Thermosynechococcus vestitus BP-1: one gene and its partner. The protein of the gene in region 2 interacts with the protein of the main gene of each other region in a pairwise test. Links are inferred from orthologs where the notes say so. Each region holds a gene or a part of one and is shown on either strand. Other genes may lie near its edges. The genes, in order: ftsZ and TLL_RS04745.

What was found.
Region 1: the proteins of TLL_RS04745 (region 2) and ftsZ interact in binary tests that used the Escherichia coli proteins (3 or more experiments, as listed by UniProt). The link is inferred for Thermosynechococcus vestitus BP-1 from one-to-one orthologs.

What each region holds. Positions count from the first base shown.
Region 1 is NC_004113.1:2,490,836-2,494,093, forward strand. What follows is about bases 245-3,181. They hold ftsZ (cell division protein FtsZ), read right to left. Parts: upstream 2,363-3,181; coding sequence 1,127-2,362; downstream 245-1,126. Other genes in these bases: TLL_RS12105 (SDR family oxidoreductase), read left to right, coding at 245-1,086; TLL_RS12115 (metal ABC transporter permease), read right to left, coding at 2,462-3,181. Also shown: TLL_RS12100 (acyl-CoA desaturase), read left to right, coding at 1-213; more of TLL_RS12105, read left to right, coding at 220-244; more of TLL_RS12115, read right to left, coding at 3,182-3,258. UniProt on the Escherichia coli protein: Essential cell division protein that forms a contractile ring structure (Z ring) at the future cell division site. The regulation of the ring assembly controls the timing and the location of cell division.
Region 2 is NC_004113.1:958,274-961,575, reverse strand. What follows is about bases 120-3,100. They hold TLL_RS04745 (rod shape-determining protein), read right to left. Parts: upstream 2,140-3,100; coding sequence 1,099-2,139; downstream 120-1,098. Other genes in these bases: TLL_RS04735 (hypothetical protein), read right to left, coding at 2,684-3,100; TLL_RS04740 (YtxH domain-containing protein), read right to left, coding at 2,328-2,687; mreC (rod shape-determining protein MreC), read right to left, coding at 321-1,085; mreD (rod shape-determining protein MreD), read right to left, coding at 120-355. In the rest of the region: more of mreD, read right to left, coding at 1-119; more of TLL_RS04735, read right to left, coding at 3,101-3,274. UniProt on the Escherichia coli protein: Forms membrane-associated dynamic filaments that are essential for cell shape determination. Acts by regulating cell wall synthesis and cell elongation, and thus cell shape.

The DNA of each region.
Region 1 (3,258 bases), 1.5 Mb from region 2 along the record:
ACGGATCACTCAACAAATTGCTGGTGGGTAGCTCTGTTAACCTTTGGTGAGGGCTGGCACAATAATCACCACGCCTATCAATACTCGGCACGCCATGGTTTGCAGTGGTGGGAATTGGATCTGACGTGGCTCACCATTCGCTTCTTGCAATTGCTGGGCTTGGCCAAGAAGGTACGGTTGGTGGAGGCACCGGCAGCCTCTTGCCAAGATTAGCGGGCAATGCGGGTTCTTATTCTCGGTTGTGGTTATACAGGAACTTGGTTGGCGCGATCGCTCCACGCCCAAGGCATTGATGTGGTCATGACCAACCGTCGGGGGGAGCCGCCGCCAGAACTCAGCACCCTTCCCTGTTTTCCCTTTAAATGGGAGCAGCAGGGGGAGCAACTTCCCTTAGCACCAGCTGCCCTTGAGGGGGTAACCCACGTCCTTAATGGTATTCCCCCCGATCGCCAAGGGGAGGATGCGGTTGCGCTAGCACTGTTGCCTCAGTTAGAAAAACTGAATCTGCATTGGTTTGGCTATCTTTCGACAACGGGGGTCTATGGCGATCGCCAAGGGGGCTGGGTAGATGAAACGACACCCGTCAATCCCCAAAATTTGCGTTCACAACACCGCGTCAGGATTGAGCAAGTCTTTCTTAACGCCAATTTGCCTACCCACATTTTTCGCCTCCCCGGCATCTATGGCCCCGGAGAAGGGCGTAATCCTATCGCTCGTATTCTCAAGGGCGATGTTCAACTCATTGATAAGCCGGGGCACTACTTTTGCCGTATCCATGTGGCAGATATTGTCCAAACCCTTGAGCGATCGCTGGCACAGCCTACCCCACAGGAAATCTATAACCTGAGTGATGATCAACCCTCAGAGTCGCTCCCTGTGCTACTTGAGGCCTATCGTCTTTTGGGTCGTCCAGCACCACCAGCAATACCCTTGGAGGCAGCCAATCTGAGTCCAATGGCTCAATCTTTTTGGCGTGAATCCCGCCGAGTGCGCAATGACAAAATCAAGCAGGCCTTAGGGGTGCAACTCCGCTATCCCTCCTACCGCGAGGGGCTACGAGCGATCGCTCGTGAATTGGGTCTTTGAGGTCAACTGCCCCCGGCTGCAGGAGGGATGCCTGGCATACCTAGGGGGTCGGTCGCCGTCGCTGGAGAAATTCAGGAATGTCCAACTTCGGTTTGGCTTCAACCTCTGGTGCAGGCGCTTCAGGAGGGGGAGATGTCGTTGCTAGGGGGCGGTTCGTCAGGGGTGTTGTCTTGGTTGTGGCACGGGTGCGGCTCATGGGTTCACCACTAAAGCCAGTGGCGATAACGGTGATTTGAACTTCCCCCTGCATTTGCGGATCAATGACAGCACCAAAGATGATATTGGCGTTGGCATCGGCCACATTGTAAATGACGTCTGCGGCAGCATTGACTTCATGGAGACTGAGATCGGTGCCCCCTGTAATGTTAAAGACAACGCCCTTGGCACCCTCGATAGACCGCTCCAGTAGAGGTGAAGAAATGGCGCTGAGGGCAGCTTCAGTGGCCCGTGACTTTCCAGAGGCAATACCAATGCCCATCATGGCAGAACCGGCATCAGCCATCACCGAGCGAATATCGGCAAAATCCACGTTAATCAGCCCCGGCACGTTGATAATGTCGGAAATCCCCTGAACCCCTTGGCGCAGCACATCATCAGCAACGCGAAACGCATCCTGAACCGATGTTTGCTCAGAGATGACCGAGAGAATCTTGTCATTGGGAATCACGATTAGGGTATCCACGCGACTTTGCAGTGCTTCAATCCCTTCATCGGCTTGGTTCGCTCGACGACGACCCTCAAAGGTAAAGGGGCGGGTCACCACTGCAACGGTGAGGGCTCCCTGTTCCTTGGCCACTTCCGCCACAATTGGGGCAGCGCCGGTGCCAGTGCCGCCCCCCATGCCACAGGTAATGAAAATCAAATCAGCGTCCTTGAGCGCCGCAGCCAGGTCTTCGCGGGATTCTTCGGCCGCCTTTTGACCAATGGCGGGGTTGCCACCTGCGCCAAGACCACGGGTGAGTTTCTGGCCAATTTGCAGGCAGCGGTGGGCTTGGGATTGGGCGATCGCCTGCGCATCAGTATTGACACACCAAAATTCAACACCCGCCACATTACTGGCAATCATGCGGTTTACTGCATTGCCACCGCCACCACCGACACCAATCACTTTGATGCGTGCCGCTGAAGTTTCCACCAATTTGTCATAACTCCTTAAGACATCGGTTGGTGCGCCATGACCATTGTCGCCAGATGCAATGGCTACCTCTCCCGAAATAAAGGACGGGGGGACTTCAGGGGGAACAGGTTCCGTAGGCCACTGTTGATCTGACTCCATAACGCAACTGTCTTTACCCATGATAAATATGGGGCAACTATATCATGAACCCTAGCAACGGCATCGACAATCCCCCACAAAACAATCTTTATCATTCTTCTAACTCAGGGGGGAGCGGGCTTTGGCCAAAAGACCGTGCTTGGGGGCAAAAATCATCGTCAGCAAAAAAATGACTGTTTGCAGAACAACAATGCAGCCCCCCGTTGACGCATCCAGATAGTAACTGATGTAGGTGCCTAGCAAACTGCCGAGACCACCCACGGCTAGGGCAATCAGTACCATGATGCCAAAGCGATCGCTTAGCAAATAGGCGGTTGCCCCCGGTGTAATGAGCATCGCCACAACGAGAATGATGCCCACGGTTTGCAGGGCCGCCACAGTGGTTAGGGACAGCAACGCCAGCAGAAGATAGTATAGCAGCGTTGTATTCAAGCCAATGGTGCGGGCATGGGTGGGGTCAAAGCAAAAGAGGATGAAGTCGCGATGCAGGAGGGCGAGCGTGATCAATGTAATGAGGCTAACAATGACCGTTTGCCAGAGGTCGCGATCGCTAATCCCCAAGACATTCCCAAAGAGAATGTGCATTAGGTCAACGCTACTGGCGGTCTTCGAGAGCAACACCAACCCCAAGGCAAAAAAGCCCGTAAACACCAAGCCAATAACGGTATCCTCCTTCACCCTTGTTTGCTGCTGAATGAAACCAATCAGGGTCACGGCCATCAAACCAAAGACAAAAGCTCCCAAAGCAAAGGGTAACCCTAGCCAGTAGGCCAAAACCACACCAGGTAAGACCGCATGGGACACAGCATCCCCCATCAGTGCCCAGCCTTTCAGGGTCAAAAAACAAGACAATACAGCACAAACGCAGCCCACAAGGGTGCTTACTCCCAGTGCTT
Region 2 (3,302 bases):
GCAGGATGGCCATTGCAAAGGTAATCAGAGCAACGGAAATAAAATCCTCAGAAACAAAGCGCTGCTTTTGCATCAGGCCGGTCAGCCCCCCCACGAAAGCTAAGCTGACGGCGTGGCTAGGATGAGCACTGACCAACCCATCTTGAATCCAGCCGAGGGCAATGCCCGCCAGGACCCCTTGACTCCAGGAGCGCTTGACACTCCACGCCACCACCCAGATTAAAAACCAGTCCGGCACCAAAAGAGGCAAGTTAGGTAAGTGAATAAAGCTCAGCAGGGCACAGAACCCTACAGAGCCAATGGTAATTAGCCAGTTGAGGCTAGTTTGGTATAAACGTGTCTGTCGGTTCAGCATAGGGAATGACGGTGACCCACTCAAGGCGATCAAGCGGTGCGCCAAGAATAACGGTGGCATGGGGACGGGTGGGATCGCTCAGTTCCACCGATTGCACCTCACCAATGGGAATGCCTGCTGGATAAAGACTACTCAGGGCTGAGGTATAAAGAACATCCTTGGGCTGCACCTTGGGGTCCTTCTCTAAAAACTCGACAATGACCTGCTGGTTCAGTTGTCCCCGCAGAATCCCCATCTGCCGCGTCCGACCGACCACAACCCCGACGCGACTGGCGGGATCCGTGAGCAACGTCACCCGGCTGGTATTGGGGGTAATGCTTGTAATGCGACCCACAAGGCCACCGTTGCCCACCACAACTGAACCAATGGTGAGACCCTGGCGACTGCCTGCCCCCAAGAGGAGCGATCGCCACCACTGATCGGAACTGCGCCCAATCACCGGAACAATGAGGCCATTCCAATTGGGGAGCATTGGTGCATGTAGCATTTGCCGCAACCGTTGGTTTTCCGCTTGGACGGCCGCCAGTTGCTGCTCCAGTTGCCATGTGCGGGCTTGAATCAAGGCTTGCTGATCATCCACCGCGCCTTGAAAGGGCAAACTGAGCAGGCGGTAGAGTTCACGAATCGCTGCCCCATTGGTTTGGCGCACAATCCAAGCACTGGTGAGCACCAAAGCGCCAAGGACTAGGCCACCTGCATAGCGCCCCCACCAGCGCAGTAAAAAAGCCATAGCTACTGAATCCTTAGCCAATCACTGCCGGCTGTGTGGAAAAGACACGAGCCAAGTCTTTGAAGTTTTCCAGGACACGACCAGTACCCATGACCACACACCGCAGGGGATCCGCTGCCACATGGACGACAATGCCCGTTTCATGGCTAATGAGGGTATCCAGACCCCGTAGCAGCGCACCGCCGCCGGCCAACATAATCCCGCGATCAACAATATCTGCAGCTAGTTCCGGCGGAGTTCGCTCAAGGGTACGCTTAATTGCTTCAATAATGGCCGAGAGGGGTTCAGCCATGCTTTCGCGAATCTCCTCTGCTTTGACCACAACTGTGCGTGGTAGACCAGAGAGTTGGTGCAGGCCCCGCACTTCGATGGATTCGGAGTCATAGCTGTCATTGGGGTAGGCAGAGCCAATGCGAATCTTGATCTCCTCAGCCGTACGTTCGCCAATAATCAGGTTGTGCACTTTTTTCAAATATTGGACAATCGCCTCAGAGATTTCATCCCCAGCCACCCGGACCGATTCACTTAAAACGGTGCCCTGCAAACTGAGAACCGCCACCTCGGTCGTGCCACCACCAATGTCGACAATCATGTTGCCCGTCGGTTCTTCGACGGGTAAACCCGCCCCAAAGGCGGCGGCTACGGGTTCATCAATTAAGTACACTTCCCGCGCTCCAGCACCTCGAGCAGCATCCTCAATGGCCCGGCGTTCGACACCGGTAACGCCACTGGGAATACCAATCACCACCCGGGGGGCAAACAAATTCTTACCGCCGTGCACTTGGCGCATAAAGTGCTTCAGCATCAGTTCGGCACGCTCAAAATCGGCAATCACACCATCCCGCAGTGGACGTACGGCCACCACATTCCCCGGTGTCCGCCCCAGCATTCGCTTCGCTTCAGCGCCAACGGCAAGGGGTTGTTTGGTGTTTTGGTCAATGGCAACAACGGAGGGTTCCTCTAAAACCACACCCCGTCCGGACATATAAATCAGTGTGTTAGCTGTGCCCAAGTCAATGCCGATATCTCGTGATAGCCGACTAAATAGTCCCACGATGGTGTACCCCTTCTTTGAATCCTGTTGGTCGTAACAGTGTTGTTACCAAAAAACATGATGGCAAGATTGTATTACGTTTTCTTTGGAAAATCTCGGCGGATTCTCCCTCTGGCGAGAGTGTTGGCTAAGGGGATGATTCCTACATTTCCTGGCTCATCTTCCTGGGCTGGTGACCCAAAAGCAGCCTATTGATTGACAGCATCCTCCTCATCAGGGTCGCTCAAGGCCCTGCCGTTGGCTTCACGCTGAAAGGTTTGCCGCTGCTGCTGGGTGACTTCAATACCGACGGCGATCGCTTCCTTGAGCCGTTCTAAGGTGGCCTGCCAGCGCTCTTGGGTAGCCTCTGAGAGGCGATCGCGATGCTGCTCAAAACTGGTGGTAATGTCTTCGAGCAGTTCGGGTAGGGCATCAGCGGATTTGCGTAGCAGTTGTCGGGTTTCTTTACCGGAGCGCGGAGCAATCAATAGCCCCACAACGGTGCCAATCGCACTCCCTAGGAGCAAACCTCCTAAAAAAGCACCACCGCCACCCTGTTGCTGACTCATCGCTTTCTCCTTCGTAGGCGGACACCGTACCGCCCTATCCAGCTTATCAAGGTTAAAAACAGACGGACATTGCGCTGTTGCCGACGCCATTTGGGCAATTGCGATCGCAGGCCTGACACGCCCCGCTGGCCAATCATAATCACCTCAGGAGCACCACCTAAGACGCCGTGGGTACTCCGCTCCGCATCCAGTAGCGCCCGGGAGACCCCCCGCAGAATCTGCCGTAGCTTGACTAACTGCCACGCCAACCATAATGCAATCAGCGCAATCAGGCAATTGCAGCCAATCACAATCCAGACCATTCGTGGCATAGGGGACATTGGCGTTCGCAGCGACTGATTCATCTTTTCATAGGGTGCCACAGCGGCGGGGAAGATGGGGGGGAGATAGTTAAAGTCAGCACTCATTTCTGAATTTTTCTGTAGCGCCACCGGATTGGGAAAGCGATGCCAGTCTTCCTGCCGCAGTGCCTCAAAGGTAAGGTTACGCGGGATCCCTTGAACAAACAGGGGAATGAAAACCAGAATCAACAACCAGCGAACAGCGATCGCCCCATGGTTGCCCTGGGGGTGCAACTGCTGAACCACCGGTTGCTGGCAATCTGGACCTGTGGTG